Regions from separate parts of the Streptomyces sp. NPDC090077 genome, predicted to be linked through region 1. Evidence: riboswitches for the same ligand, from Rfam matches in the RefSeq annotation. Region 1 holds a riboswitch; each other region holds the start of a gene.

Evidence for each region. Region 1 has a riboswitch for thiamine pyrophosphate ahead of thiC (phosphomethylpyrimidine synthase ThiC). Riboswitches for the same ligand answer to the same signal wherever they lie in the genome.
Region 2: another riboswitch for thiamine pyrophosphate. It lies ahead of ACIPW5_RS19900 (thiamine ABC transporter substrate binding subunit); the one in region 1 lies ahead of thiC (phosphomethylpyrimidine synthase ThiC).
Region 3: another riboswitch for thiamine pyrophosphate. It lies ahead of thiO (glycine oxidase ThiO); the one in region 1 lies ahead of thiC (phosphomethylpyrimidine synthase ThiC).

The regions. Positions count from the first base shown of each region.
Region 1 covers NZ_JBIVEG010000009.1:178,150-188,542, forward strand. Annotated here, with positions in the region: gene ACIPW5_RS17820 (cyclophilin-like fold protein) at 1-169, shown strand, start outside; gene hisC (histidinol-phosphate transaminase) at 229-1,308, opposite strand; gene ACIPW5_RS17830 (LacI family DNA-binding transcriptional regulator) at 1,671-2,786, shown strand; gene ACIPW5_RS17835 (metallophosphoesterase) at 3,018-4,238, shown strand; gene ACIPW5_RS17840 (hypothetical protein) at 4,388-5,203, shown strand; gene thiC (phosphomethylpyrimidine synthase ThiC) at 5,325-7,112, opposite strand; TPP riboswitch at 7,106-7,250, opposite strand; gene ACIPW5_RS17850 (YibE/F family protein) at 7,290-8,750, shown strand; gene ACIPW5_RS17855 (SsgA family sporulation/cell division regulator) at 8,788-9,237, opposite strand; gene ACIPW5_RS17860 (IclR family transcriptional regulator) at 9,335-10,105, opposite strand; gene ACIPW5_RS17865 (DUF5326 family protein) at 10,287-10,393, opposite strand, start outside.
Region 2 covers NZ_JBIVEG010000011.1:88,577-98,969, reverse strand. Annotated here, with positions in the region: gene tsf (translation elongation factor Ts) at 1-835, shown strand, start outside; gene pyrH (UMP kinase) at 999-1,778, shown strand; gene frr (ribosome recycling factor) at 1,873-2,430, shown strand; gene ACIPW5_RS19910 (phosphatidate cytidylyltransferase) at 2,430-3,506, shown strand; gene rlmN (23S rRNA (adenine(2503)-C(2))-methyltransferase RlmN) at 3,643-4,758, shown strand; TPP riboswitch at 4,818-4,927, shown strand; gene ACIPW5_RS19900 (thiamine ABC transporter substrate binding subunit) at 5,012-6,112, shown strand; gene ACIPW5_RS19895 (ABC transporter permease) at 6,163-7,779, shown strand; gene ACIPW5_RS19890 (ABC transporter ATP-binding protein) at 7,779-8,807, shown strand; gene ACIPW5_RS19885 (cytochrome P450) at 8,804-10,054, opposite strand; gene ACIPW5_RS19880 (NAD(P)/FAD-dependent oxidoreductase) at 10,070-10,393, opposite strand, start outside.
Region 3 covers NZ_JBIVEG010000029.1:1,673-12,065, reverse strand. Annotated here, with positions in the region: gene ACIPW5_RS32460 (hypothetical protein) at 1-456, opposite strand, end outside; gene metF (methylenetetrahydrofolate reductase [NAD(P)H]) at 508-1,422, opposite strand; gene thiE (thiamine phosphate synthase) at 1,501-2,139, opposite strand; gene ACIPW5_RS32445 (Rv2175c family DNA-binding protein) at 2,216-2,581, opposite strand; gene ACIPW5_RS32440 (NAD(P)/FAD-dependent oxidoreductase) at 2,739-3,971, opposite strand; TPP riboswitch at 4,086-4,198, shown strand; gene thiO (glycine oxidase ThiO) at 4,196-5,377, shown strand; gene thiS (sulfur carrier protein ThiS) at 5,374-5,574, shown strand; gene ACIPW5_RS32425 (thiazole synthase) at 5,579-6,373, shown strand; gene ACIPW5_RS32420 (HD family hydrolase) at 7,218-7,790, opposite strand; gene ACIPW5_RS32415 (helix-turn-helix domain-containing protein) at 7,807-8,850, opposite strand; gene ACIPW5_RS32410 (hypothetical protein) at 9,233-9,391, shown strand; gene ACIPW5_RS32405 (hypothetical protein) at 9,513-10,393, shown strand, end outside.

The sequences.
Region 1 (10,393 bases):
CTGGACCGAGGGCGACGCACTCGCCCTGCCCTACGGCCCCACGCCCATCTCGCGCGGAGGCGAGAGCCGCCTGGCGAGCCCCTGCAACGTGCTCGGCTCGTTCGACGGCGACCCCCGCCTCCTGGCCACCGTCCGCGACGGCGACCCCATCCGCGTGGAGCTGGTCTGACGACGGCTGCGTGACCACAGCAGCCCCGCCCAGCCCTTCGCCACCACGGCTCCCCGTGGCTACAGCTCCTTGAAGAACGCCTCCGCCGTGTGCAGGAAGAGGTCGTTCGCCTCGGTCTCACCGATCGTGACCCGCAGGCCCTCGCCCGCGAAGGGCCGGACCACCACACCGGCCTTCTCGCAGGCCTCCGCGAACTCCGCGGTCCGCTCCCCAAGCCGCATCCAGACGAAGTTGGCCTGGGTGTCCGGAACCGTCCAGCCCTGCGCGAGCAGCGTCTCGTGCACCCGGTTGCGTTCGCACACCAGCGTCCCGACCCGGCCCATCAGCTCGTCCTCCGCCCGCAGCGAGGCGACCGCCGCGTCCTGGGCGAGCTGGCTCACGCCGAAGGGCACCGCCGTCTTGCGCAGCGCCGCGGCCACCGGCTCATGCGCCACCGCGAAGCCGACGCGCAGGCCGGCCAGCCCGTACGCCTTGGAGAACGTGCGCAGCACGGCCACGTTCGGACGGTTGCGGTAGAGCTCGATGCCGTCCGGCACGTCGGCGTCGCGCACGAACTCGCGGTAGGCCTCGTCCAGAACCACCAGGACGTCCGAGGGCACCCGGTCCAGGAACCGCTCCAGCTCCGCGCGGCGCACGGCAGTGCCGGTGGGGTTGTTGGGGTTGCAAACGAAGATCAGGCGGGTCCGGTCGGTGATCGCGGCGGCCATCGCGTCGAGGTCGTGGACGTCCCCGTCGGTCAGCGGCACCTGCACCGACGTCGCGCCGGAGATCTGGGTGATGATCGGGTACGCCTCGAAGGACCGCCAGGCGTAGATGACCTCGTCACCCGGGCCGGCCGTCGACTGGATCAGCGACTGGGCGACGCCCACCGAGCCGGTGCCCGTGGCGATGTGCTCGACCGGCACGCCGAAACGCTCCGCCAGCTCGTTCACCAGTCCGGTGCACGCCATGTCCGGGTAGCGGTTGAACCGGCCCGCGGCCGCGACCGCGGTTTCCAGGACGCCCGGCAGCGGCGGATACGGGTTCTCGTTCGAGGACAGCTTGAACGCGACGGCCCCGCCCGCGGCAGCGGGCTTGCCGGGCTTGTAGGTGGGAATGCCGTCCAGCTCGGCGCGCAGCTTCGGGCTCTTCTCGCTCACCGCAGGTCCTCCTCGACCGTCCCGTCGACGTCTCCGTCGACTCAATACTGCTCACCTTATGAGGATTCCGCCGATCCGAGAATGGCGGGCGCCAGGAACACGGGGGGAGCGCACGCATATATGCGCGCGCCGGTGGCCTGCGCCGTGGCGCGCATCCCTCGTGCAGGTGAGTTGAGGGCGGCCCGACACGGCTCCGTTTTGGCATGCTCGTACCCGTCTACAAGCCCCACTTTCGACACAAGGCGGGAAATACCTTCAATTCCAAGGTCATTGGGGGTGGCGAACCATGCAGAATCGTGCCTGTCAACGCGTGCATATGCACCTGAACCACCCTCCCCTCCGAGCCCTACTATCGGCTCGCCATGACAGCAGCAGGGAAGCATCAGGTGAGCCGGACCGAGACCACCCGGCGGGTCGGCGGCCGACAGGGCCGTGCCGGCATCAGGGACGTGGCCGCCGCGGCGGGCGTGTCCATCACAACCGTCTCCGACGCGCTCAATGGCAAGGGGAGGCTCCCGGACGCCACCCGCCGCCACGTCCGCGAGGTCGCCGACCGGCTGGGGTACCGCCCCTCCGCCGCGGCCCGCACCCTCCGTACCGGCAAGTCGGGGCTCATCGGCCTGACCGTGACCACGTACGGGGATGAACCTTTCACCTTCACCGAGTTCGCGTACTTCGCCGAGATGGCGCGGGCCGCCACCTCCGCGGCACTCGCCCGCGGCTACGCCCTCGTCATCCTGCCCGCCACGTCACGACACGACGTCTGGTCCAACGTGGCCCTCGACGGCACCGTCGTCATCGACCCGTCCGACCACGACCCCGTCGTCAGCGAGCTGGTCCGCCAGGGCCTGCCCGTGGTCTCCGACGGCCGGCCGGCGGGCACCCTGCCCGTCACCGCCTGGGTGGACAACGACCACGAAGCCGCCGTACTGGGCCTCCTCGACCACCTCGCCGCCGCCGGGGCCCGCCGCATCGGACTGCTGACGGGCACCACCACCGACACCTACACCCGGCTCTCCACGACCGCCTACCTCAACTGGTGCGAGCGCGTCGGCCAGGACCCCGTCTACGAGTCCTACCCCGCCCACGACCCGTGCGCGGGCGCCGTCGCCGCCGACCGGCTCCTCGCCCGCCCCGACCGGCCGGACGCCGTGTACGGGCTCTTCGACCCCAACGGCACCGACCTGCTCGCCGCCGCCCGCCGCTACGGGCTGCGGGTCCCCGAGGACCTGCTCCTCGTCTGCTGCAGCGAGTCCACCGTCTACGCGAACACCGAACCGCCCATCACCACGCTCTCCCTGAAGCCCCGCCGCATCGGCACCGCGGTGGTACAGCTGCTGATCGACGCGATCGAGGGAGTGGACACCGGCCGCCCCGTGGAACAGGTCGTGCCGACCGAGCTGATCATCCGCACCTCCTCGCAGCGCAGGACCCCCCGGACGACCGTCAGCCCGCCCCGCTCACCGGCCCAGGACTGACCTCCGCGCCGCCACTTGGGCGGGGCCGACGGCCCCGCCCAGGATTTCCCCAACACCGAAATCGGCACAAAGGGGCAGGAAGCAGAGGTTCCGGCCAGGATTCACCACCCCTGGTGCGTCACAGAGCGCGAGCCGCATTCCTATGATGGGCGCACGACATCACGGACCCTCCGCCCCGGAGGCGAGCAGGGTCCGCAGGTGTACGGCAGCGCGACGGTGGTGGAGGGGTCGATGACTCAGGGGGCCGGTCAGGGACCCGCGATGCGGACGGACACGCTGCGGGACTTCCGGGTGCCGGTCTCCGAACCCGTGCCGTACGCCGCGCCCGCCGCACTGCCCGGCGAGCCCCCCGTGTACGGCGAGTACCCCGTGTACTACGAGGAGAGCGCACACGTGCCCCCGCGGCCCGGGTACGCCCCCGAACAGCCCGCCCCGGCCCTTCCCGGCCACCCGGGCACGGAGACCGTCCCGCAGCAGCGCACCGCGGGCGACGGCGAGTACGACGGCGGCGACGACGGCTACACGCCCACGCAGCGCGACCTGCCCGTCATCGTCCGCGGCCCGGCCGGCGGCCCCGGGGACACCGTGCAGGTCCACTACGTCCCCCAGGAGAACCCGGGTTCCGGCCCCGGCCCGCTCTACGTCGTGGGCGACGTGCACGGTTACCTGGACGAGCTCATCCGGGAACTCCAGGCCCAGCACCTCATCGACGCCGAGTGCCGCTGGTCCGCCGGCAACGCCCGGCTCTGGTTCCTCGGCGACTTCACCGACCGCGGCCCCGACGGCATCGGCGTCATCGACCTCGTCATGCGCCTCTCCGCGGAAGCCGCCGCCGCCGGCGGCTACTGCAAGGCCCTGATGGGCAACCACGAACTGCTCCTGATCGGCGCCAAGCGCTTCGGCGACACCCCCGTGTCCTCCGGCGCCGGAACCGCCACCTTCCAGGCCGCCTGGCTGCTCAACGGCGGCCAGCGCACCGACATGGAGCGCCTGGAGGACGTCCACCTCCAGTGGATGTCCCGGCTCGACGCGGCAACGCTCCAGGACGGCCACCTGCTGCTGCACTCCGACACCACGGCGTACCTGGACTACGGCGACTCCATCGAGGACGTCAACGACACCATCCACGAACTGCTCAACCGCAACGACGCCGACATCACCTGGGACCTCTTCCGCAAGTTCACCAAGCGGTTCGCCTTCCGCGACGAGGAGACCGGCCCCCAGGCCGTACGGGAGCTCCTGAGCACCTACGGCGGCGGTCGCGTCGTCCACGGCCACAGCCCCATCCCGTACCTGCTCGGCGAGGTCGGCACCGAGGACGGGGACGACTCCCACGGCCCGGAGGCCGTGGACGGGCCGCACGTGTACGCGGACGGGCTGGCGATCGCGATGGACGGCGGCGTGACGATGGCGGGCAAGCTGCTCGTCGTTCAACTACCTCTGCGCGACTGAGCGTTCTCGGAGCGGGGTATTTCAGCAAAGCCCCTGTCACGGCGTGGCAGGGGCGCTCTACCATCGCTCTATCCGTAGCAGGCTCTCCTCCGTTTGTGCCGGAGCCCCGGATCTACGCGGGCATACCGGCATGTACGGAGCATCGGGGGATGCACATGACCAGCGCTCCGCACCTGCTCACCGAAGACCGACCCGAGTTCGACCGGCTCCTCGACGAGGCGCTGCGCACCGCGGACGAACGGCCCGAACTCGCCACCCTGGGCGAACGGCTGAACGCCGAACAACTGCGCACCATGGCCCTGGCCGCCACCACGCTCCTGACCGCCGCGGCGGCCGCCGAGTACGACCACTACGTGAAGGTGCGGGAGGAGCTCCGCGACGGGGCCCTGTCGGCCTCCGGGGCGGCCGCCGAAGACGGGGCCGAGGACCAGGACGGCGGGGCCGGAGTGAGCGCCGTGGTCGGCGTCCTCGCACCGGTACTGGCGGGCACCGCCATGCTGATCTTCCTGCTGGTGGGCTACTGCCTCAAATTGCTCGACCCCGCCCCGGCCTTCGCCGAGACGATGCTGACGGCGGGCTGGCTCTTCGGTGCGCTCACCGTGGCCGCCCTGCTGTTCGCCGTGATCGGGCTGCTCGTGACGGCCGTGCGCAACAGCTCCACGGAGGTCGCGGCGGCGGAGACCGTGCCGATACCCGACGAGCTCTCCCGCGCCCGGGAGGCCTGGCGCAACGCGCTGTTGGAGCGGGGCATCGTGCCGTTCCTGCGCGACGCACTGGCCGACCCCACCGCGGGAGCGGGCTACCCGGTGCCGCGTACGCCGGGGGCCGGGCGGATCCCCAGCCTGGGGTACACACGCCCGGACTTCACCAGCCCCGGCCCGTCCTCCCAGGGGCCCCGTCCCGGCTACACCTCGCCGGACTTCACCAGCCCCGACTTCGGCGGCCCGGAGCACGACCCGGAGTGAGACCCCGGCCTGTTTCACGTGAAACATCCGCGGGGCGCACGGGCCCTCCCGCAACGCAGAAGGCAGAAGGCCGGCCGACGGCTCCCCCCGGAATGCCGTCGGCCGGCCCTCTCCGCACCGGTCAGTCGGCCAGCGGCAGGTAGACCCTGTTGCCCGAGGCCGCGAACTCGGCGGACTTCTCCGCCATGCCCGCCTCGATCTCGTCGGCCTTCAGGTCACCGCCGTGCTCACGGCGGATGTCCTGCGAGATCTTCATGGAGCAGAACTTCGGACCGCACATGGAGCAGAAGTGCGCGGTCTTGGCCGGCTCGGCCGGGAGCGTCTCGTCGTGGAACTCACGGGCCGTGTCCGGGTCGAGGGCCAGGTTGAACTGGTCCTCCCAGCGGAACTCGAACCGTGCGTCCGACAGGGCGTCGTCCCACTCCTGGGCGCCCGGGTGGCCCTTGGCCAGGTCCGCCGCGTGGGCGGAGATCTTGTAGGTGATGACGCCGGTCTTCACGTCGTCCCGGTTGGGCAGACCCAGGTGCTCCTTGGGCGTCACGTAGCAGAGCATCGCGGTGCCCCACCAGGCGATCATCGCGGCGCCGATGCCCGAGGTGATGTGGTCGTACGCGGGCGCGACGTCCGTGGTCAGCGGGCCGAGCGTGTAGAACGGCGCCTCCTCGCAGATCTCCTGCTGGAGGTCGATGTTCTCCTTGATCTTGTGCATCGGGACGTGGCCCGGGCCCTCGATCATCGTCTGGACGTTGTGCCGCTTGGCGATGGTGTTGAGCTCGCCCAGCGTCTTCAGCTCCGCGAACTGCGCCGCGTCGTTGGCGTCCGCGATGGAGCCGGGGCGCAGGCCGTCGCCCAGCGAGTACGTGACGTCGTACGTCGCGAGGATCTCGCAGAGCTCCTCGAAGTTCGTGTAGAGGAAGTTCTCCTTGTGGTGCGCGAGGCACCAGGCGGCCATGATCGAGCCGCCGCGGGAGACGATGCCGGTCTTGCGACGGGCGGTCAGCGGCACGTACGGCAGCAGCACGCCGGCGTGGACCGTCATGTAGTCGACGCCCTGCTCGGCCTGCTCGATGACCGTGTCCTTGTAGATCTCCCAGGTCAGGTCCTCGGCCCTGCCGTCGACCTTCTCCAGGGCCTGGTAGAGCGGCACGGTGCCGATCGGGACCGGGGAGTTGCGCAGCACCCACTCGCGGGTGGTGTGGATGTTGCGGCCGGTGGAGAGGTCCATGACCGTGTCGGCACCCCAGCGGGTCGCCCAGGTCATCTTCTCCACCTCCTCCTCGATCGAGGAGGTGACCGCGGAGTTGCCGATGTTGGCGTTCACCTTCACCAGGAACTTCTTGCCGATGATCATCGGCTCGATCTCCGGGTGGTTCACGTTGGCCGGAAGCACCGCGCGGCCTGCGGCGATCTCCTCGCGGACGACCTCGGGGGAGACGTTCTCGCGGATCGCGACGTACTCCATCTCCGGGGTGATCTCGCCCCGGCGGGCGTACGCGAGCTGCGTGACGGCGGCGCCGCCACGGCCGCGACGGGGCTGCCGCGGGCGGCCCGGGAAGACCGCGTCGAGGTTCTTGAGGCCCCCGCGCGGAGAGGTGTGCTTGATGCCGTCGTCCTCGGGGCGCACGGGACGTCCCGCGTACTCCTCGGTGTCGCCGCGGCCGATGATCCAGTTCTCGCGGAGGGGCGCGAGGCCCCGGCGCACGTCGGTCTCGATCTGCGGGTCGGTGTACGGCCCGGACGTGTCGTAGAGCGTCACGTCCTTGCCGTTGGTGAGGTGGACCTGACGGACCGGCACCCGGATGTCGGGGCGGGAGCCCGCGACGTAGCCCTTGTGCCAGCCCGGCTTGCGCTCGGTCGAGCCGTCGGCGTCCTGGCTGACGGCAGGCGTGCGTGCGTCCTGAATGGTCATGAGACCTATCTCCCTACGCCGGCATTACCCGGTAACAGGTTCGGCGGTCGACGCAGCCTCCTCCCGTACGCATTCTCATGCGCGTACGGTGATCAGCGCCCTCTCAGCCCGGTGCTCCGAGCTCCCGCGTTGTGCAAAGTAGCCCCCACGTTAGCGTCGTGTGTGGCGTGCTGAACAGTGGGCCCCCTCATCTCTTGCGATGATCTGCCAGTGACGTCCTCGCCGCAGCCTCCCCACGAGCTCACCGATCCCTTGGGCCACACCGGCCACGAGCATGCGCCCCACGGGCATGCCCCAGCCTCCTCCCACGGGCCTTCGCACGGCCACGGACACGGCCACGGACACGGCCACAGTCACGGCCACGGGCCCGCGGCCCCGGTCTCCAAGCACCTGCGCAAGGTGATCGCCGCCGTGCTGATCCCCTTCGCCGCCGCCGTCTTCATCGGCATGGCCGTGCTCTGGCCGGGCGGCGCCCCCGCGCACGAGCGCACCGGCGTGGGCTTCGACCGGCAGACCCAGCAGGGCAAGGTCGTCGCTCTCGCGAAGGTCGACTGCAAATCCGTGAACGCCGCGCAGGTCCCTCCCACCGGCGACACCTCCACCCCCGAGGGGCGCGAGGCGCAGGCGGCCCAAACCGGCGAGTGCAAGAAGGCCACCATCGAGGTGACCAGCGGCCCGGAACAGGGCCGGGCCTTCTTCGAGATCGTCCAGCCGGGTGCGCCGCGGCAGCTGGAGAAGGGCCAGGAGGTGGTGGTGGCGTACGCGCCGGACGCGCCCCGGGACCTCCAGTACTCCGTGATCGACCTCAACCGGAAGCTCCCGCTGGCACTGCTGGCCGGCATCTTCGCCGTCGCGGTCGTCGTGGTGGGACGGATGCGCGGCATGTTCGCCCTCATCGCGCTCGTCGTCAGCTTCGGGGTGCTGACGCTCTTCATCCTCCCGGCGATCCTGCAGGGCTCGAACCCGCTGCTCGTCGCCATCATCGGGGCCAGCGCGATCATGCTGATCGCCCTCTACATGTGCCACGGGCTGACGGCGAGGACCTCGGTCGCCGTACTCGGCACGCTGGTCTCGCTCCTGCTGATCGGTCTGCTGGGCTCGCAGTTCATCGACTGGGCGTTCCTGAGCGGCAACACGGACGACAACACCGGGCTGATCCACGGGCTCTACCCGAACATCGACATGAGCGGTTTGCTGCTCGCAGGCGTGATCATCGGATCCCTCGGCGTGCTCGACGACGTGACCGTCACCCAGACCTCCGCCGTCTGGGAACTCCACCAGGCGGACCCGGGCATGGGCCCCCGCGCCCTCTACCGGGCGGCCATCCGGATCGGCCGCGACCACATCGCGTCGGTGGTGAACACCCTCGTCCTGGCATACGCCGGCGCCGCGCTGCCACTCCTGCTGCTGTTCTCGATCGCGAACAGCAGCATGGGGACGGTGGCCAACAGCGAGCTGGTGGCGGAGGAGATCGTACGGACCCTCGTGGGCTCCATCGGCCTCGTGGCCTCGGTACCGGTGACCACGGCGCTGGCGGCGCTGGTGGTCTCCGCCGACCGGCCCGAATCCGCGGACGGCGCGCCCGGGAGCCCGGCACCGGCCCGCGGCGGACGGGGCCGGCGCCGGCGCAAGCGCTGAGGGGCGGGTCGGCGGCCGGAACCTCCCGGCCGCGGCCTCAGCCCGCCTTGCGCTCGCCGTGCTGCGACTCGGAGAGGATCTTGCCGAGTGCCTGGTCGAGGCTCTCCTCGAAGTCGCCGAGGCTGCGCTCCTGACCGAGCGGAACGAGCCGGTCGGTCCGGTCGAGGAACGCGACCAGCGGCCCGGCTCCGGCCCGGAACAGGGCCCGGTCGCCGCCGACCTGAAGGCGGATGTGGACGTCGGACAGTTCGCCCGGCTCGGTGGGCGCGATGTGCACGTCGCCGTCACCGCTCGGCTTGTTGATGCCGTCGAGGAGCAGCTCCCGGCCGAACGCCCAGGTGACCGGGGCGTCGCCGGGGAGGTGGAAGGTCAGGCGCACCGCGTAGGGGTCACGGGCGTCGTACCGGAGCTCCACCGGGATACGGAACGCGAGCTCCTCGGAAACGAGGAAGCTCATCATGACCTCTGCCTGTACCGACTCGCGCATTGCCTACCCCGCTGTAGTGGAAGTGGCCAGGAATGATCCCTGAGGGCCGTCTTGACAAGGGTGGTGGAAGCGCCAGCAGATCACAAGGAGTGAGTTTTCAGATACTGATAGAGAACGAGAGAGTGCTCAACAGCGCGCCTACTTCACTCCGCAGTCGATCAACTACGCGGTGCAAACGGTCTTCTTCGTGCAAAGGAAGGGAAATCGCCATGGTTGCGGCAGCATCTCCGGCTGTGATCGGAATAGCCGCGCACACCGTGCCGAGCGCATATTCCTGACGCTCCGTAACCGGCTGCATCCGTTCCAGGGAGCCGATCCTCTGCTCCAGCGCGTGCACGTCCCGCACCGTGTAGGGCGTGATGCTCTCGACCGGGTACCGGTCGTAGTAGTCCTTGCGCGTCTTCTCGTCGAGCTGGCCCAGCAGGCACTGGCCGATGGCGTGGGCGTGGCCCGTCGCGCGGAAGTCGGCCCACTCCTGGCAGGCCGGGCTGGCCGGGGTGTCCGAGACGCCCACGACCTCGATCTCACCCTCGCGGTAGACCGCGAAGTAGACGGGGGCGCCGACCGCGTCGCGGAAGTGCGCGAGCGAGTCGAGGATCATGCTGCGACGTTTCTGCTGAAGTCCGCCACCCGCCAGCCGCCCGGCCGCGTCGCCGAGTACGAACACCCCGCTCTCGCGCCGCAGATAGCCCTCGTGCGTCAGGGTGCGCAGCAGGTGGTACGCGGTGGGGAGCGGGAGCCCGGCCTCGCGCGCCAGCTGTTTCGCCGGGGCTCCCCCGCTATGGGACCCCGCCGCTTCGAGGAGCCTCAACGCCCGCTGAACCGAACCGATCAGGGTCGGGACACCGGGATGGTGAACCGAAGGCAAAACTCACCCCCAGGCCTGGCGGCGGGCCTCGGGGTGGCCCGCTCTGCGGGGGCCGCCCCCAGGGAACGGCATGGATTGTCACCCTATCGGCCGGTTCCCGCCGTGCGGGCGGTTTGGCCGGTCCCGTTCCCCCGGCTGGGTCAATCCCCTTACCCGTTGGGGGAAAGGGGACGGACCAGTCCTACCAGTCGCTGGAGGAGGCCTTCGTTCCGCTGCCGCTGCCGGTGAACTTCTTGACCACGAAGACCAGACCGGCGACGAGGCCGACGAAGAGCAGCGCCTTGAAGG
Region 2 (10,393 bases), on a different contig from region 1:
GGCGAACTACACCGCCGCTGACGTCAAGAAGCTCCGCGAGCTCACCGGCGCCGGCATGCTGGACTGCAAGAACGCGCTCGTCGAGGCCGACGGTGACGTCACCAAGGCCAACGAGATCCTGCGCGTCAAGGGCCTGAAGGGCGTCGCCAAGCGCGAGGGCCGTTCCGCCGAGAACGGTGCCGTCACCTCCCTGATCTCCGAGGACGCCGCCTCCGGCGTGCTCGTCGAGCTCAAGTGCGAGACGGACTTCGTGGCCAAGAGCCCGAAGTTCCTGGCCGTCGCCGACCAGCTCGCCGCCCACGTGGCCGCCACCAAGCCCGCCGACATCGAGGCGCTGCTGGCGTCCGAGATCGAGGCCGGCAAGACCGTCCAGGCGTTCGTGGACGAGGCCAACGCCAACCTCGGCGAGAAGATCGTCCTGGACCGCTTCGCGGCGTACGAGGGTGCCTTCGTGGCCTCCTACATGCACCGCACCATGCCCGACCTGCCCCCGCAGATCGGTGTCCTGGTCGAGCTGGACAAGGCCGACGCCGACCTGGCCAAGGGCATCGCCCAGCACATCGCCGCCTTCGCGCCGAAGTACCTCACCGCCGAGGACGTCCCGGCCGAGATCGTCGAGTCCGAGCGCCGCGTCGCCGAGGAGACCACCCGCGCCGAGGGCAAGCCCGAGGCCGCGATCGCCAAGATCGTCGAGGGTCGCGTCAACGGCTTCTTCAAGGACGCCACGCTGCTCGGCCAGCCCTACGCGCTGGACAACAAGAAGTCCGTCCAGAAGGTTCTGGACGAGGCCGGTGTCACCCTGAAGCGCTTCACCCGCATCAAGGTCGGCATCTGAGTCCGTCCGTACGCGACGGACGCCGGACCCCGTATAGGGTCTGAAGCAGTCGTCCGCGCTTGCGCAGGACGACCGCAGATCTGACGAGGAGGCCATTGCCGCAGAGGGAACCGCGAGGACCCACCGGCAATGGCCTTCTTCGTATGTGCACGAGGAGATCTCCATGAATCAGGGCGTGGACCCCCACACCGCATCCGACGACAAGAGCGACCACGAGAAGAAGGGTCGCCGCTTCATGCTGAAGCTCTCCGGCGAAGCCTTCTCCGGCGGCGGCGGACTGGGTGTCGACCCCGACGTCGTGCACGCCATCGCCCGCGAGATCGCGGCCGTGGTCCGCGACGGCGCCGAGATCGCGATCGTCATCGGCGGCGGCAACTTCTTCCGCGGCGCGGAGCTTCAGCAGCGCGGCATGGACCGGGCACGGTCCGACTACATGGGCATGCTCGGCACCGTCATGAACTGCCTCGCCCTCCAGGACTTCCTGGAGAAGGAGGGCATCGACAGCCGGGTGCAGACCGCCATCACCATGGGGCAGGTCGCGGAGCCGTACATCCCGCTCCGCGCCGTGCGCCACCTGGAGAAGGGCCGCGTCGTCATCTTCGGCGCCGGCATGGGCATGCCCTACTTCTCCACCGACACCACGGCCGCCCAGCGTGCCCTGGAGATCGACGCCGAAGCCCTGCTCATGGGCAAGAACGGTGTCGACGGGGTCTACGACTCCGACCCGAAGACCAACCCGGACGCGGTGAAGTTCGACGCGCTGGAGTACAGCGAGGTGCTGTCCCGGGACCTCAAGGTCGCCGACGCCACGGCCATCACGCTGTGCCGCGACAACCAGCTGCCGATCCTGGTGTTCGAGCTGCTCGCCGAAGGCAATATCGCCCGCGCCGTCAAGGGTGAGAAGATCGGCACGCTCGTGAGCGACCAGGGCACCCGGGCCTGAGCCCACCGAGCCGGGCCCCCCGGGGCCCGGTCCGGGCGGCCCGGACCGCCCGCGCCCGCCTGAACCATCCATATCTGACATGCAGGAGCACGTGGTGATCGAAGAAATCCTCCTCGAGGCCGAGGAGAAGATGGAGAAGGCCGTCGTCGTCGCCAAGGAAGACTTCGCCGCGATCCGCACCGGTCGTGCGCACCCGGCGATGTTCAACAAGATCGTGGCGGACTACTACGGTGCCATCACGCCCATCAACCAGCTCGCCTCCTTCGCCGTGCCCGAGCCGCGCATGGCGATCGTGACGCCGTTCGACGCCTCCGCGCTGCGCAACATCGAGCAGGCGATCCGCGACTCGGACCTCGGTGTCAACCCGAGCAACGACGGCCGCATCATCCGGGTGACCTTCCCGGAGCTGACGCAGGACCGCCGCAAGGAGTTCATCAAGGTCGCCAAGACCAAGGCCGAGGACTCCAAGGTCTCCATCCGCTCCGTGCGCCGCAAGGCCAAGGACGCCCTCGACAAGCTGGTCAAGGACAAGGAGGCCGGCGAGGACGAGGTGCGCCGCGCCGAGAAGGAGCTCGACGACACCACCGCGAAGTACGTCGCGCAGGTGGACGAGCTGCTCAAGCACAAGGAATCCGAGCTCCTCGAGGTCTGATGAACGACTCTCCCTGGGCCGCTGAGCCGGTTCCGGCGGGTCCCGCATACGATGCGCGGGTGGGCCCGCAGACTGCGCCCATGCCCATCGTGCCCGATGCCGCCGGCCGTGCCTTCGACGACCGGGAAGTACGCGATCGGGGGGCCGCCTTCGCCGGCGGCCCCCCGTTCCGCGCCGAGACGCCGTTGCAGGAGCCCATGCCCAGCCCCCCGCCTCCGCCTCCGCAGGCCCCGCAGGACGCCTCGCCCCCGCCGCAGAAGAAGCGCGCGGGGCGGGATCTGCGTGCCGCCATAGGGGTCGGCGTCGGCCTCGGCGCGGTGATCTTCGCCTCGCTGCTCATCGTCAAGGCCGTCTTCGTCGGCGTCATCGTCGTCGCGGTCGTGGTCGGCCTGTGGGAGCTCACCTCCCGGCTCCAGGAGAAGAAGGGCATCAAGGCCCCGCTGGTCCCGCTCGCGGTCGGCGGCGCGGCGATGATCATCGCCGGGTACGTCCGCGGGGCCGAGGGCGCCTGGGTGGCCATGGCGCTCACCGCCCTGGCCGTCCTCGTGTGGCGGATGACGGAGCCCCCCGAGGACTACCTCAAGGACGTCACGGCCGGCGTCTTCGCGGCGTTCTACGTGCCCTTCCTGGCCACGTTCGTCGCGATGCTGCTGACCCCCGACGACGGTCCGCAGCGGGTGATGACCTTCCTGCTCCTGACGGTGGTCAGCGACACCGGGGCCTACGCCGTGGGCTGGCGCTTCGGCAAGACCAAGCTCGCCCCGCGCATCAGCCCCGGCAAGACCCGCGAGGGGCTCTTCGGGGCGGTGGCCTTCGCGATGGTGGCCGGCGCCCTGTGCATGGAGTTCCTGATCGACGGCGGTGCCTGGTGGCAGGGCCTGCTGCTGGGCCTCGCGGTGGCCGTCAGCGCCACCCTCGGCGACCTCGGCGAGTCGATGATCAAGCGTGACCTGGGCATCAAGGACATGGGCACGCTGCTCCCGGGCCACGGCGGCATCATGGACCGGCTGGACTCGCTGCTGCCGACCGCTCCGGTGGTCTGGCTGCTGCTGGCGGCGTTCGTCGGCACCGGCTGACGGGCCGGGGCCGGGTTATCCTGGAGGGCGCGCCGTGTTCCACGCGGCGCGCCCTTTCCGTCCGGCGGCCGAGTCGCCGCGGACCGGCCCTGCACGCGCGGGGTGACCCCCACCCCGTCGTACCGAGGAGTACCGCATGGCCCCCCGTCCCGTTCCGGGCGAGCTCACCTTCGTCGCGCCCCGCGGAGCGAAGAAGCCGCCCCGCCACCTCGCCGACCTCACCCCGGCCGAGCGGCGCGAGGCGGTGGCCGCGATCGGCGAGAAGCCGTTCCGGGCCAAGCAGCTCTCCCAGCACTACTTCGCCCGCTACGCGCACGACCCGGCCGAGTGGACCGACATCCCGGCCGGCTCCCGCGAGAAGCTCCAGCAGGAGCTGCTGCCGGAGCTGATGAACGTCGTGCGGCACATCAGCTGCGACAACGACACCACCCGCAAGACCCTGTGGAAGCTGCACGACGGCACGCTCGTCGAGTCCGTGCTGATGCGCTACCCCGACCGGGTCACCATGTGCATCTCCTCGCAGGCCGGCTGCGGCATGAACTGCCCGTTCTGCGCCACCGGCCAGGCGGGCCTGGACCGCAACCTCTCCACCGCCGAGATCGTGCACCAGATCGTCGACGGCATGCGCGCCCTGCGCGACGGCGAGGTCCCCGGCGGCCCGGCCCGGCTGTCCAACATCGTCTTCATGGGCATGGGCGAGCCGCTCGCGAACTACAAGCGCGTCGTCGGCGCCATTCGCCGCCTCACCGACCCGGAGCCCGACGGCCTGGGCCTGTCGCAGCGCGGCATCACCGTCTCCACCGTCGGCCTGGTCCCCGCGATGCTGCGGTTCGCCGACGAGGGCTTCAAGTGCCGCCTCGCGGTCTCCCTGCACGCCCCGGACGACGAGCTGCGCGACACCCTCGTCCCGGTGAACACCCGCTGGAAGGTCCGCGAGGTCCTCGACGCGGCCTGGGAGTACGCGGAGAAGTCCGGCCGCCGGATCTCCATCGAGTACGCCCTGATCCGCGACATCAACGACCAGGCCTGGCGCGGCGACCTGCTCGGCCGCCTGCTCAAGGGCAAGCGCGTGCACGTCAACCTGATCCCGCTGAACCCGACGCCGGGCTCGAAGTGGACCGCCTCGCGCCCCGAGGACGAGAAGGCCTTCGTCGAGGCGATCGCCCGCCACGGCGTGCCGGTGACCGTCCGTGACACCCGCGGTCAGGAGATCGATGGCGCGTGCGGCCAGCTCGCTGCATCGGAACGCTAGATTCCGGTCACTGGCCGGGGTGAATCGGCCACGGGGTACCCTGTGGCCGAACCAATTGCATATTCCGACAGGGGAGCGCCACAGCGCTGAGAGTGCGGTATCCGTCATCCGCAGACCCTCTGAACCTCGCCCCGGTCATTCGGGGTAGGAAGTTCGGTCACCACTCAAGCTGTTGCGCCCTGCCCGGCGTCCGCTCGCACAGAGCGCCGGGCAGGGCCGCGTCTTCTCCTGGTCATCCCAGGAGGAATCACCAGTGAGCACCACCAAGAAGATCGCGGGCGCCGCGCTCGCGGCCGCGCTCGGCGTCACCACGCTCAGCGCCTGTGGCGGCGGCGACGCCAAGGACTCGTCCGCGGGCGCGACCGACGCCCCGAAGTCCAAGACGGTCACGCTCGTCTCCCACGACTCCTTCAACGTGACCGACACGGTCCTCAAGGAGTTCGAGCAGCAGAGCGGCTACACCGTGAAGGTGCTGAAGTCCGGCGACGCCGGCTCCGCCCTCAACCAGGAGATCCTCACCAAGGGCTCCCCGCGCGGCGACGTCTTCTTCGGCGTCGACAACACCCTGCTCTCGCGCGCCCTCGACAACGGGGTCTTCACCCCCTACGAGGCCAAGGGCCTGGACACGGTGAAGCCCGAGTTCGTGCTCGACAAGCAGCACCGGGTCACCCCGGTCGACTCCGGCGACATCTGCGTCAACTACGACAAGGCGTACTTCGCCGACAAGAAGATCGCCCCGCCGCAGACGCTGGACGACCTGGTCAAGCCGGAGTACAAGAACCTGCTGGTCACCGAGAACGCCGCGACCTCCTCGCCCGGCCTCGGCTTCCTCCTCGCCTCCGTCGGCAAGTACGGCGAGGAGGGCTGGAAGGACTACTGGAGCAAGCTCAAGGCCAACGGCGTCGAGGTCGTCGACGGCTGGGAGCAGGCCTACAACGAGCGCTTCTCCGGCTCCGCCGGCGGCAAGAAGGCCAAGGGCGACCGCCCGCTGGTCGTCTCCTACGCCTCCAGCCCGCCGGTCGAGGTCCTCTACGGCGAGCCGCAGCCGGCCGAGGCGCCCACGGGCGTGGCCACCGGCACCTGCTTCCGCCAGATCGAGTTCGCGGGCCTGCTCAAGGGCGCGAAGAACGAGGAGGGCGGCAAGGCCCTGGTCGACTTCCTGGTCTCCAAGAAGTTCCAGGAGGACATGCCGCTCCAGATGTTCGTGAACCCGGTCGTCAAGGACGCGAAGCTGCCCGACCTGTTCACGAAGCACGGCGTCGTGGTCGAGAAGCCGGAGAACGTCACTCCGGAGGCCATCGCCAAGAACCGTGAGCAGTGGGTCAAGACGTGGTCCTCGCTCGTCGTGAAGTAGAGCGCCTCCCCGCGGAGGGCGGGCGCGCCACGGCCGTCAGACTCGCTCTGATGGCCGTGCCGCTCGCCTTCTTCGGACTGTTCTTCGCCTATCCCGTCGCCGCGATCGTCGGCCGCGGGCTCAGGACGGACGAGGGCTGGCAGTTCGGCCGGTTCGGAGAGGTCCTCGCCCGGCCCGACATCGCCGGCGTGCTGTGGTTCACCACCTGGCAGGCGCTCGCGTCGACCGCCCTCACCCTGCTCCTCGCACTGCCGGGCGCGTACGTCTTCGCGCGCCTGGAGTTCCCGGGCAAGCAGCTGCTGCGCGCGCTGGTCACCGTCCCCTTCGTGCTGCCGACCGTGGTCGTCGGCAGCGCCTTCCTGGCGCTGGTCGGGCGGGGCGGGCTGCTCGACGAGCTGTGGGGCGTCCGGCTCGACACCACCGTGTGGGCGATCCTGCTCGCCCACGTCTTCTTCAACTACGCCGTCGTGGTGCGGACGGTCGGCGGCCTGTGGGCGCAGCTGGACCCGCGCCAGGAGGAGGCCGCCCGGGTGCTGGGCGCCGGGCGGTTCGCGGCGTGGCGGCGGGTGACGCTGCCCGCGCTCGGGCCGGCGGTGGCCGCGGCCTCGCTGATGGTGTTCCTGTTCACGTTCAGCTCCTTCGGCGTCGTGCAGATCCTCGGCGGGCCCGCGTACGCCACCCTGGAGGTGGAGGTCTACCGGCAGACGGCGCAGCTGCTGGACCTGCCGACCGCCGCCGTGCTGACGATGGTGCAGTTCGCGGCGATCGCCGGCGTCCTCGCCGTGCACGCCCGGACCGTGCGGCGCAGGGAGACCGCGCTGCGGCTGGTGGACCCGGCCCGCACCGCGCGGCCGCCGCACGGCTGGGGGCAGCGGACCCTGCTGGGCGGGGTGCTGCTGTCCGTGGCCCTGCTGATCGTGGCGCCGCTGGCGGTGCTGGTGGAGCGGTCCTTCGACGCGCCGGGCGGGTACGGCCTCGGCTTCTACCGGGCGCTGCAGGACGCGGGCGCCGGGGGCGGAACGTTTCTGGTGCCGCCGCTGGAGGCGATCTGGAACTCCCTCCAGTACGCGCTCGCCGCCACCGCCATCGCCCTGCTGGTCGGGGGGCTCGCGGCGGCCGCCCTCACCCGGCGCGGGGGCCGCTTCGTACGGGGCTTCGACGCGCTGCTGATGCTGCCGCTCGGGGTGTCCGCCGTGACGGTGGGCTTCGGGTTCCTGATCACCCTGGACGAGCCGCCGCTGGACCTGCGGACCTCGTGGATCCTGGTGCCGCTGGCGCAGGCGCTGGTCGGGGTGCCCTTCGTCGTACGGACCATGCTGCCGGTGCTGCGGGCCGTCGACGGCCGGCTGCGCGAGGCGGCGGCCGTGCTCGGGGCCTCGCCGCTGCGGGCCTGGCGGGAGGTGGACCTGCCGCTGGTGCGGCGGGCGCTGCTGATCGCGGCGGGCTTCGCCTTCGCGGTCTCGCTCGGCGAGTTCGGCGCGACCGTCTTCATCGCCCGGCCGGACCGCCCGACGCTGCCGGTGGCCGTGGCACGGCTGCTGGGGCGGGCCGGGGAGATGAACTACGGGCAGGCCATGGCCCTGAGCACGATTCTGATGCTGGTGTGCGCGGTGTCCCTGCTGGTGCTGGAGCGACTGCGACCCGACAAGACCTCGGGAGAGTTCTGATGACCCTGCTCCGGCTCGAAGGGGTGACGGTCCGCTTCGGCGACCGGGCGGTCGTGGACGCGGTCGACCTGGAGGTCGCCGAGCACGAGACCGTGTGCGTGCTCGGCCCCAGCGGCAGCGGCAAGTCCACCCTGCTGCGGGTGGTGGCCGGGCTCCAGCCGGTGTCCGGGGGACGGGTGCTGCTCGGCGGGGCCGACCAGACCGGGGTGCCGGTGCACCGGCGGGGGGTGGGCCTGATGTTCCAGGACCACCAGCTGTTCCCGCACCGGGACGTCGCCGGGAACGTCTCCTTCGGGCTGCGCGTGCGCGGCTCCGCCAAGGGCTCCGACGGGGCCCGGGTCGCGGAGCTGCTGGAGCTGGTCGGGCTCCCGGGGGCCCAGGGCCGGGCCGTCTCCTCGCTGTCCGGCGGGGAGCAGCAGCGGGTGGCCCTCGCCCGGGCCCTGGCCCCCTCGCCGCGGCTGCTGATGCTGGACGAGCCGCTGGGCCAGCTGGACCGGGGGCTGCGCGAGCGGCTGGTGGTCGAGCTCCGGGGGCTGTTCGCCCGGCTGGGCACCACCGTCCTGGCCGTCACCCACGACCAGGGCGAGGCCTTCGCGCTGGCCGACCGGGTGGTGGTGATGCGGGACGGGCGGATCGCGCAGGCCGGGACCCCGCTGGAGGTGTGGCAGCGGCCCGCGTCGGAGTTCGTGGCCCGCTTCCTCGGCTTCGAGAACGTGGTCCCGGGCACGGTGGCGGGTACCGCCGCCGCCACCGCGTGGGGCAGGGTGCCGGTCCCGGCCGGCACGCCCGAGGGGGAGCGGCGGCTGCTGGTCCGGCCGGCCGGGGTGGTGCTGAGCGAGGCCGGGCTGGGCTGCGTGGTGGAGTCCCGCACCTTCCGCGGCACGCACGTGGCCCTGCGGCTGAAGCCCGCGTCGGGGCCCGTGCTGGACGCCGAATGCGAGCTGGCCACCGCGCCGGCCGTGGGGGACCGGGTCGCGGTGGCGTTCAGCCCGTCGGAGGTCGTCGTCCTGCCGGAAGAGACGGCCTAGTCCCGGATGCCGTCGCAGGCGATCGGCAGGTGGCGCGGGCCGCGCAGGACCGCGTTCTGCCGGTAGGGCGGCGGGTCCTCCAGCAGCCGGGGGTTCTCCAGCCTGCGGGCCAGCTCGCTCAGGGCCAGCGCCCCCTCCAGCCGGGCCAGTGGAGCGCCGAAGCAGCTGTGGATGCCGCTGCCGAGGCCCAGGTGCTGGACGTCCGCGCGGTCCGGGTCGAACCGGTCGGGGTCCTCGAACCGCTTCGGGTCCCGGTTCCCCGAGGCCAGGATCAGCCAGAGCGAGGAGCCCTTGGGGATGGTCACCCCCGCGACGTCGATGTCGGACAGCGTGGTGCGCTGCGGCAGCAGCTGCACCGGCGGCTCGTAGCGCAGCAGCTCCTCCACGATCGGCACGCCCAGGTTCGGATCGGCGCGCAGCCGGGCCAGGTGCTCCGGGTGGCGCAGCAGGGTGAGCATGCCGTTCGTGATCAGGTTGACGGTGGTCTCGTGCCCCGCGATCAGCAGCAGGGCCGCGGTGCTGAGCACCTCCATCGTGGTCATGCTGCCGTCCGGCCCCTGCGCGGTCGCCAGCTCCGAGAGCATGTCCCCGGTGGGGTTCTTGCGCCGCTCCTCGATCAGCCCGGCCAGGTACATGCCGAGCTCCATCCGGGCGCCCTTCGTCTTCTCGGCCCGCTCGGCGGGATCGGCGTCCGGATCCGGGTCCAGGCTCGCGGCGAGGGTGTCGGCCCAGACGTGGAAGCGTGCCTCGTCCTCGGGGGGTACGCCGAGCAGCCGGCAGATCACGGTGACCGGGAACGGGTACGAGAACTGCTCGACCAGGTCGATCCGCGCGGGGTCGCCCTCCTTGACGATCGTGTCGATCAGCCCGTTGACGATGCCGCCCAGCTCACCGCGCATCTGCTCGACGCGGCGCGGCGAGTGCGGCGGCCCGAACGGGCGGTTCGTCATCCGGCGCAGCCGGTCGTGGTCGGGCGGGTCCAGCTTCAGGAAGGAGGGCGGCAGGACGCCCTCCCCGTCGTCCTCGCCCGCCTCGCCCAGCGGGTCGCCGGCGGCCGAGCTCAGGTTGCGGGCGTCGGAGCTGATCCGCGGATCGTGCAGCAGGCCCTTGATCTCGTGGTACGTGCTGAGGACGTACGGGCCGGTCCCGTCGTGGAACACCGGTGTCTCGCGGAGCTCCGCGTACAGGGGGTAGGGGTTGGCACGGCTGGAGTAGTCGAGGATCTGCCGCAGGATGCCTTCAGTCATGAGAGGTCCTCGTGCTCAGTTGTGCGCCGGCGTGAACGTCATCCGCCGGTCGGCCGGTGAGTAGCCGCTCAGGGTGATGGTCGGGCCGTGCGTGGGGACCGACGGGTCGGGGAAGTCCGCGTCCAGCGGCCTGTTCCCCTCGGGCCTGCGGTCCACCGTCGAGTAGGGCGGCGGGAACGGCGCGGTCTGCTCGATCTGCTGCTCGTAGAAGTCCAGCCAGCGGCACTGGTCGAAGGTGACGGCGCCGATGACGCGGCCCTGGTAGCCGTACACGCCGACGAAGCGGCGCTCGGCGCGCGAGCCCTGGGTGATGACGATCTCGGTCCCCATCGAGGGGAC
Region 3 (10,393 bases), on a different contig from region 1:
GAAGCTCTGTATCCCGTACGAGCCGGTCTCCTCGGGCACGGGCTGCGGGGTGAACACCGCGTCCCGGGAGGGGGTGTCCCCGCCGGTGGCCCGGTCCTCGGCGCCGTACTCCAGCCCGGTGACCTCCAGCGCGGGCTCCGGGGCCGGTGCGCCCCCGGAGCGGCGGCGTCTGCCCGGTGCCTCGGCCGCTTCGGGGCGTCCGCCGCGGCGCAGGGCCCAGCCGGCCACGAAGCCCTTGCGGAAGGACAGCGTGACGAGGGTCTGGCCCACGGCGAACGCGGTCGCGCCGACGGCGATCACGAGCACCGACGGCAATATCACCCCGGCCACCACCCCGACGAAGCCGATGAAGGCGAGCAGGCGCCAGCGCAGCCGGGCCTTGTACTGCATCAGGACCTCGGCAAGCAGCCACAACGCGACGATGCCGAACGCGATGTAGAGGACCGTCATTCCCATGCAAGGCCCCTCTCGGTACGGCCGCCCGCGCGGGAAGGTGGAGACGGCCGGTCAGGCCCGCTGGTGCAGGCCCAGGTTCTCGTAGATTTCGAGGGTCGCCGTGGAATTGTTCAGCGTGATGAAGTGCAGTCCCGGAACACCCTCGGACAGCAGCCGCGCGCAGAACTCCGTGGCGAACTCGATGCCAATGGAGCGTACAGCGGCCGGATCGTCCTTGACGGCGAGCATGCGCTCTTTGACCGCGTCGGGGAAGACCGCGGTGCTCAGTTGCGGCAGCCGGTCGAGCTGCTTGATGCCCACAACAGGCATGACCTCGGGGATGATCGGGGTCTCGCAGCCCGCTTTGGCGACGCTGTCGCGCAGCCGCAGATAATTCTCGGGATCGAAGAACATCTGGGTGATGGCGTAGTCCGCACCGGCGCGGCACTTGTCCACGAAGTGACGGATGTCCGTGTCCCAGTCCTCCGAGCGCGGGTGCATCTCGGGGAAGGCGGCGACGCCGACGCAGAAGTCGCCGGACTCCTTGAGCAGGCGCACCAGGTCGGCCGCGTAGTCCACGCCCTCGGGGTGCTTGACCCAGGGGCCCATAGGGTCGCCCGGCGGGTCGCCGCGCAGCGCGAGCATGTTGCGGATGCCGGCGTCGGCGAACTGGCCGATCACGTGGCGCAGCTCCGCGACGGAGTGGTCCACCGCGGTCAGGTGCGCGACGGGGGTCAGGGTGGTGTCGGAGGCGATCTGCTGGGTGGCGCGGACCGTGCCGCCCCGGGTGGAGCCGCCGGCCCCGTACGTGACGGAGACGAAGCTCGGGGAGACCGCCTCGATCCGGCGGAGGGCGTTCCAGAGGTTGCGCTCGCCCTTCTCGGTCTTGGGAGCCCAGAACTCGAAGGAGTACGAGGTTCCGGACGCGAGGAGGTCGCGGACCGTGTGCGCACGGTCCGACCAGGTGGAAGCGGTACCAAGGGCCATACCGGCAGGTTAGACGCGGCCCGCCGGACACCGAAGCGTTGTCCACAAGCTGGACAGATTTTTGGACACCCCGGGGGTTCAGCCGAGCCGGGCGCGGACCCTCTTGGCGAGTTCGGCGGCGGCGGCGCCGGGGTCGGAGGCCTCGGTGATGGCCCGTACGACCACGACGCGGGTGGCTCCGGCGTCCAGGACCTCGTCCAGGTTGCCGGCGTCGATGCCGCCGATGGCGAACCACGGGCGGTCCTGGGCGAGGGAGGCCGTGTAGCGGACCAGGTCGAGGCCGGGGGCGTGGCGGCCGGGCTTGGTGGGGGTGGGCCAGCAGGGGCCGGTGCAGAAGTAGTCCACTCCGGGCTCGGCGACGGCGGCGTCCACCTCGGACTCGGCGTGGCAGGAGCGGCCGATCAGGACCCGGTCGCCGAGGATGGCGCGGGCGGCGGGGACGGGGATGTCGCCCTGGCCGAGGTGCAGGACGTCGGAGCCGATGGCGTGCGCGACGTCGGCGCGGTCGTTGACCGCGAGGAGCTTGCCGTGGCGGCGGGCGGCCTCGGCGAAGACCCGGAGGTGTTCGAGTTCCTCGCCCGCCTCCATGCCCTTGTCGCGGAGCTGGACGATGTCGACGCCGCCGGCCAGGACGGCGTCCAGGAACTCGGGGAGGTCGCCCTGCCGCTTGCGTGCGTCCGTGCACAGGTAGAGCCGGGCGTCGGACAGCTGCTGCATGGGAGTACCCCCCTGGTGGTGACGGTGTGCGGGCGGGCCGAGGTTACCCGGCCCGCCGCACCCGCTGCTCAGCCGGTCACAGGGCGAGCGCCTGGGCGCGCCGCTTCACCTCCGTGCCGCGGTTCTCCCGCAGCGCCTGCACGGGGGTGCCGGGCAGGGAGGGGTCCTCGGTGAAGAGCCACTCCAGCATCTCCTCGTCGGAGAAGCGGTCGTCCCGCAGTACGGTCAGCAGTCCGACGAGGCCCTTGACAACCTTGTCGCCGTCGATGAACTGGGCCGGAACCTGCAGGGCGCGGTTCTCGCCCCGGCGTACAGCGATCAGCTGCCCTTCCTTGACCATCTGGCGGACCCGGGTCACCTCGATGTCGAGCATCTCCGCGATGTCGGGGAGGTACAGCCAGGAGGGGACGAGGGCATCGATCTTTGCGTCAATCTCGGTCACGGGCACAAGCCTGCCACCTCGAACGGGCCGCCGGTACCCGGCCCCGTCCGTCCGGGGGCGGGAGGCCTCGGGCCGGGGGCCGGGAAGCCTCGGGCCGGGGGCCGGGAAGCCTCGGGCCGGGGGCCAGGAGACAGCAGACCTGGGGCCAGGGGCGGCCTCAGGCCGCGGCCGACTTCAGCGGAACGGCCGGGTCCGCGACCTTGGCCGGATCCACGGCCACACCGGTCTCGATCAGCTTCCGGCCCTGCGCCAGGTCCCGCGGGCGGCCCACGGCCAGCACGGCGGCCAGCGCGCCCCCGCGCAGCCAGCACACCGACCAGGTGGCGCCGGCCGGGTCGCCGCGCCACACCAGGGTGTCGGCCGCGCCGTGGTGGCCCGCGTACTGGACGAAGCGGCCGAACTGCTCCGACCAGAAGTACGGCACGGGGTCGTAGACCTGCACCGGCTCCCCGGCGAGGACGTTCGCCGCGACGGCCCGGGGGCCCTGGAGGGCGTTGTCCCAGTGGTGGACCAGCAGCCGCGCCCCGTAGCGGGCCGACGGGAAGGAGGAGCAGTCGCCGACCGCGTACACGCCGGGCAGCGAGGTGCGCAGGTACGCGTCCGCGGTGACGGAGCCGTCGGCGCCGAGCTCGATCCCGGTGCCGACGAGCCAGCCGGTGGCGGGCCGGGCGCCGATGCCGACGACCACGGCCCCGGCGGGCAGCTCGCGGCCGTCCGCCAGCAGGACCCGGCCCTCCTCGACCCCGGCGACCCTCGCACCGGTGAGCAGGGTGGCGCCGGCCTCCGCGTACCAGCGGCCCATCGGCTCGGCGACCTCGGCGGGCAGCGCCCCCGCCAGCACCCGGTCCGCCGCCTCGACCACCGTGACGGCGCAGCCGGCCTCGCGGGCCGCGGTGGCGAACTCGGCGCCGATCCAGCCGGCCCCGACCACGACGGCCTCCGGGGCCGAGGCCAGCACCGGGCGCAGCCGGGCGGCGTCGTCGAGGGTGCGCAGCAGGTGGACCCCGGGGACCCCCTCGGTGCCCGGCAGGGTCAGCGGCACGGCTCCGGTGGCCAGCACCAGCACCTCGTACGGAACCGGGCCGGCCTCGGTGTCGACCTCGCGGGCCCCGGCCCGGAGCCCGGTGACCTCGGTGCCGAGCCGCAGGTCGATGCGCAGGCCCTCGAAGTCCACCTCGAACGCGGAGTCCTCGGCCTTGCCGAGCAGCACCGCCTTGGAGAGCGGGGGCCGGTCGTAGGGCTGGTGGGGTTCGGCGCCCAGCAGGGTCACGGGGCCCTCGTAGCCCTGTTCCCGCAGGGCCACGGCGGTCTGCACACCGGCCATTCCGGCGCCCACGATCACGACGCCGGGGTTCGTCTGTTCCGTCTGCTGTTCCGTCTGCTCGCTCACGCGGCCCAGCCTAGTGAACTGACGGCCCGTCAGGAACAGGGGGCCGGGAGATCGCCGGACCGGCAGCGGGGAGGCAGCCTTACCCGACCCCGGCGTCGGGGTTAACCTGGCCACCGTACCTATCGCGGGAGTCCGGGCGCACCGGGCTGAGAGGGAGGCTGGCCGGCCTCCGACCGTACGAACCTGATCCGGGTCATGCCGGCGAAGGGAGGGGCTGGACGCCCATGCACTCATCTCGGAACGGATCCGGCAGGGGATCCGACGTCCTCGTCATCGGGGGCGGCATCATCGGCCTGGTCACGGCCTGGCGCGCGGCCCGGCACGGACTGCGCACCGCACTCGCCGACCCCGACCCCGGAGGCGGCGCCGCCCGGGTCGCCGCCGGCATGCTGGCCGCCGTCACCGAACTGCACTACGGCGAGGAGACCCTGCTCGGCCTCAACGTCGCCTCCGCCGCCCGCTACCCCGCCTTCGCCGCCGAGCTCACCGAAGCCAGCGGCGGCATGGACCTCGGCTACCGGGCCTGCGGCACCCTCGCCGTCGCACTCGACGCCGACGACCGCCTCCACCTGCGGGAACTCCACGCCCTCCAGCGCCGCTGCGGCCTGGAGTCCGAGTGGCTCACCGGCCGCGAATGCCGCCGCCTGGAGCCGATGCTCGCCCCCGGCGTACGCGGCGGGCTGCGCGTCGACGGCGACCACCAGGTGGACCCCCGCCGGCTCGCCGCCGCCCTGCTGGCCGCCTGCGAACGCGCCGGGGTCACCGTCCACCGGACCCGCGCCGAACGCCTCCTCGTCACCGCCGACCGGGCCACCGGGGCCCTGCTCGACGACGGCACGGAACTCCGCGCCGACCAGGTGGTCCTCGCCGCCGGGTCGCTCAGCGGCCGGCTGGCCGGCGTACCCGCCGAGGCACTGCCGCCCGTACGGCCCGTCAAGGGACAGGTGCTGCGCCTCGCCGTGCCGCCCGCGTACGCGCCCTTCCTGTCCCGGACGGTACGGGCCGTCGTCCGCGGCAGCCACGTCTACCTGGTGCCGCGTGAGAACGGCGAACTCGTCGTCGGCGCCACCAGCGAGGAACTCGGCTGGGACACCACCGTCACCGCCGGCGGGGTCTACGAGCTGCTGCGCGACGCCCACGAACTGGTACCCGGCATCACCGAGCTCCCGCTCGTCGAGACCCTGGCGGGCCTGCGCCCCGGCTCCCCCGACAACGCGCCGCTGCTCGGCCCCACCGACCTGCCCGGCCTCCACCTGGCCACCGGGCACTACCGGAACGGGGTGCTGCTGACCCCGCTCACCGGCGACGTGATGGCGGAACTGCTGACCACCGGCACCGTGCCGGAGATCGCCCGCCCCTTCACCCCGCGCCGCTTCTCCTCCACGCGTCAGGAGTCCTTCGCATGACCATCTCCGTCAACGGCGAGCCGCGCGAGGTCGCGGCCGGCACCACCCTCGACGCGGTGGTCGCCACCCTCACCACCGCCCCCTCCGGCGTGGCCGCCGCGCTCAACGAGACCGTCGTACCGCGCGGCCAGTGGCGGGCCACGCCCGTCGACGAGGGCGACCGGATCGAGATCCTCACCGCGGTCCAGGGAGGCTGACCCCATGGCTGACGACGTCTTCACCCTGGGCGGCCGCACCTTCTCCTCCCGGCTGATCATGGGCACCGGCGGGGCACCGAGCCTGGACATCCTCGAACGCGCCCTGATCGCCTCCGGCACCGAACTGACCACGGTCGCCATGCGCCGCCTGGACCCCACCGTCCAGGGCTCCGTCCTGTCCGTCCTGTCCAAGCTGGACATCGCCGTGCTCCCCAACACCGCGGGCTGCTTCACCGCCGGCGAGGCCGTGCTCACGGCCCGCCTGGCACGGGAGGCGCTGGGCACCGACTGGATCAAGCTGGAGGTCGTCGCCGACGAACGCACCCTGCTGCCCGACGGCGTCGAACTGCTCGACGCCGCGGAGGTCCTGGTCGACGAGGGCTTCACCGTCCTCCCGTACACCAACGACGACCCGGTGCTCGCCCGCAAGCTGGAGGACGTGGGCTGCGCGGCCATCATGCCGCTGGGCTCGCCGATCGGCTCGGGCATGGGCATCCGCAACCCGCACAACTTCGAGCTGATCACCGAACGCGCCGGAGTCCCGGTCATCCTCGACGCGGGCGCGGGCACCGCCTCGGACGTCACCCTGGCCATGGAACTCGGCTGCGCCGCCGTCATGCTCGCCTCCGCGGTGACCCGCGCACAGCACCCCGCCCTGATGGCGGCCGCCATGCGCGACGCCGTCACGGCGGGCCGCCTCGCCCACCGCGCGGGCCGCATCCCCCAACGCCGCTTCGCCGAAGCCTCCTCCCCGGTCGAGGGCCGCGCAGCCCTGGACCCGGAACGCCCGGCGTTCTGAGGGGGCGGGCGTACGGGGGCTGCGGCGCGGGCCCTGTCGGCTGCTCACGGCGGGGGCCCGCCATCTCCCCCTCGAGGGGGTGGGGGCCGGTCGGCGCCTGCCCACCCGCCTCCCCATCTGCGGGCCGGGGGCCGGGTGAGCGGTACACCCTCGGGCGGTCTCAGGGAGGGTTGGGGGCTTCCCGTCAGTCCCATCGTCCTTCCGTGTCGTGCCGGCCTGTCAAGGGCGCTCCCTCCGGTCGCGTCGCTACGCGATCGCCTTCGGCGACCCTTGACAGGCCGACCCGCCCCGGAAAGCCGAAAGACTGCCGGGAAACCCCCAAAGAAACGGCACGGTCCAGAGGAACAGGGACGGGTCCGTCAGGGATCAGGCGAGGGGCCGGGCCTTGGCCGGCCGGGCATCCGGGCCCGCCATGGCCCCGATCCAGAGTCGGGGGCGCGGCTACCTGCACGAGAAGTTGACCAGTGCCGCCTCCGGAGCACCCAAGCGCGTCAGATCGCTACGCGCTTCTCCCGGCTTGGCGTCCGGCGACCGCCCTGGGCTGACACCCGCACCAAAAGTCGATCAGAGCAGTGCGGAAGCGCAGGGGCGCGTCAGATCGCTACGCGCTTCTCAGATCTCGGCGACTGACGGCCGTCCTGGGCTAATACCCGCACCAGGTGACGACCGGAGCAGCGCGGGAAGCGGTCAGGCGTGTCATTGCAACGACGACAACGGCACCATGTCCGCGATCGGCACCCTGGGCAAATCGGCCCCAAGATGCGCCGCATGATCTGAGACCCGCACGGCAAAGCCCCCCCGCCCCGGCACCCAGCCGGCCGTGGGGGGCTTCGTCGTTCTCGGGTCAGCCCAGGTACTTGTTCCGCCACTCCAACGGCGACATGGTCAGTGCGGCCTCGGCCAGCTCGCGGGCGGACGCGGTCTTGAGGCTGTTCAGCGAGGTGTCGATCCAGTCCTGTACGAGCGTATTGCCCTGAGAGCGGTACTCCACCGCCTGCACCAGGCACTCCAGCTTGTCCGCGTCCTTGGCCACGACCGCCTCGGGGCTGTCATTCGCCTCGTACTCCTCGACCACCCGCAGCACGCCGGACCGGACGGCAGGGTGCGCACGCGCCACCTGGTCCGCGGTGACGTCCACGTTGCCCGCGACGTCGATGTACTGGCGGCCGATGTGCGGGATGTCGCCGATCCGCGTCTCCTGCGTGTCGTGGAAGAGACACATCAGCGCGACCTTCGCCGGGTCGACGCCTTCCATCATGGCCAGCACGGCACCGATGATCCCCACGCGGAACGAGTGGTCGGCGATCGACTCGGGGTTGCTGTTACCGGTGAACCACCAGCCGGTCCTCTTGGCGTTCTTCATCACGCCCATCTCGAACAGGAACGCGGCCGTGCCCTTCGCCGTCTCGTCTGCCATGCGCTGACCTCCGCTCTCAGGTGCGATCACGCAAAACGTAATGCAATGCGCCCAGTTCGTGCCGGGACCTTTCGGAGATCACGCCCCCGTCCAGCAGCCTCCCAGTACGCTCCTCCAGCTCCGCCGCCAACACCCCCGACGCCTGCGGCAGCCACGGATACGCGGTCAGCAAGGACCACAGCGTGTGCGCGTACAGGTCCACGTACCCCGGCGCGTAGTGCAGTCCGCGCACCAGGCCCCGCAGCAGGGTGACCGGATCCCACCCGGTCAGCTCCCGGTCCCGCATGAACCCGTCGTCGGACTGCGGCAGCCGGATCCCTCCGAGCCAGTACGCCCAGTAGTTCAAGTTCGCGGCCTCGGCGGTGTCGTCGCCGGCCAGCGACCGCTCAATGAAATCCAACAGGGGCTGAGGATCCCCCAGCCGCGCCAGCGCCGTTGCCGTCGAGCGGGCCTCCGGCCAGTGCTCCGACCACCCCCGCCGAACCAGCAGACCCCGCCGCGCATACAGAGCGTGAGCCGTCCACGAGGCCGCCTCCGGGCCCCGGTCGTACGAAGCGAGATACAGGGCCTGACGGTGCAGCAGCACCCCGCCCGCGCCCTGCCTCGCGGATTCGGCGGTCTCCCGCAGGTGCTCGAAGAACTGCCCCCGGTCCCCGGCCGCAAGGAGCGGGGCAGCGGCAGCAGGACCCCGCCGCGGCACCGGGATACGACCGGCCAGAGCGAACGGTGCCACCCCGGTCAGCGCCCACGCCAGCATGTGCGCGGTGTCCCGCGTGTGCACCCACGACGCCAGCGGATGCAACTCCAAGACCTCCGGCGGTTCGAGGGCAGCCCCGATGATCTGGTCGGCGTCCATCGCCGGATCGAGTAACCCCACCACCCCGGCGTCCGCACCCAGCAGTGCCAGCCGCCGCCTCAGACTCAGCAGCGCCCCCGCCTTCGTGTTCGCCAGCGGGCGCCGCCCAGACTCCCACCCCTGCAAGGTACCCAGGTCCACCCCCAGGGCCTCCGCCATGGCCGCCTGCGTGCGCGGAATGCTCTCCCGCGCCAGCCGCAGCACGAACCCCGCAACCGATCCCGTAGCCGCACGACTCCGCGCGGGTCCTCTCCCCGCCATGCCCAGCTCCCGACGACGCTCCGTCCCCCAACACGTACTGCCAGTCAGTCCTATCGCGGTTCTCGCGACCGTACGTTCAAAGGGCGGAAACGGACAGGACCCGGAAGGGGAGAACCCGTTGACGCGTCCCCCAGCAGCGGGCCGCAGGCCCTCATCCTCGCGCCGTCCTGCGGTCCGCTGCGTCCCCCGTCGGACACCAGGCCCTGCGGCAGGCCGACGCCCGCTGACCCCATGGACTCCCGCCCTGCCCGTACGGCTCGGGGCGGGCCGCACCACACCCTGCACCGACCGGAGCAGGGTGCCTTCTCGGAAAGGAAGAACTCCTATGTCCGAAAAAATCCAGGTCAACAACCTGACGCGACGTCTGGACCACTCGGTGCCGGACGGCGACTTCGCGCCCGCGGTGGCCGTCGAGTCCCTGACCCGGCGGCTGGACCACTCCGTCCCGGACGGCGTGTTCGAGCCCGCGACGCCGGCCGTCTGACCCTGGCACCGCACTGACGCCGCCTAGCTGACGGCGTCGCGGGGCGTCTCGGCTGCTCATACCGAGGCGCCCCGCACCGGTTCCCACCACTGCCTGCCCATCTCGACCAGGGAGAACCCACGTGCACACCAGCATCGCCACCCGCGTCAAGGCCGGCTCCTTCTTCGATCTCGGCCGGCAGGACCCGGCGCTGACCCGGCTCCGCGAGGACGGCGCCGAGCGAGCCCTTCCGTTCGCCCTGATGGAGCACCTCGTGAAGTCCGGCACCCCCTACGGCGACTACGCCCGCGCCCTGCGCAGCGCCCCCGTCCATGTCGCTGGCGCTGCCTTCGACTGGTACGCGGCCGAACTCCCCGCGCAGATCGCCGAAGAGATCAACCTGACCGACTACGAGCTCGTCGAGCACACCGAGGAGCACCGCGCGGCGCTGACCAGGGCGCTGGAGCGGCTGGCGACGGTCCACCCCGACGGCTTCGCGCGGGTGCGCGAGTTCGTCCGGGGCTTGCTGTGGGTGAGGCTCAAGCCCGGCGTCCGCATCTCCTCGCTGACCAGCTCCAGCGACCCGGCGCTCCCGTACGTCATCGTGTTCTCCGAGAAGGCCCAGCACCACATCCCCCCGAACACCGTCAGCACGGAGCCGTCCCCTCTCTTCCTCGCGGAGAACCTCCTCCACGAGGGCGTCCACCAGTCGATCAGCTTCCACGTCCTGTCGACGCAGGTCTTCGCCGACGGCTACTCCTCCAAGACCTCCCCCAAGATCGAGATCGCGTGGCGCGCAGCGCAGGGGGTGACCCGTAACCAGTTCTGGGAGGTGGACCGCGCCTTCCACGCCACCTGCGTGTACAACCAGCTTCTGCGGTTCCGCCGGACCGAACTCGACCGCGACGACCTGACCGTCAACGAGCGGGCGTGCTTCCAGGCCGCCTACGACGAGGGCATGCCGGCCGTCCGCTACCTCATGGACCAGCTCGAACTTCTCGGCGAGCAGTTCACCCGGCACGG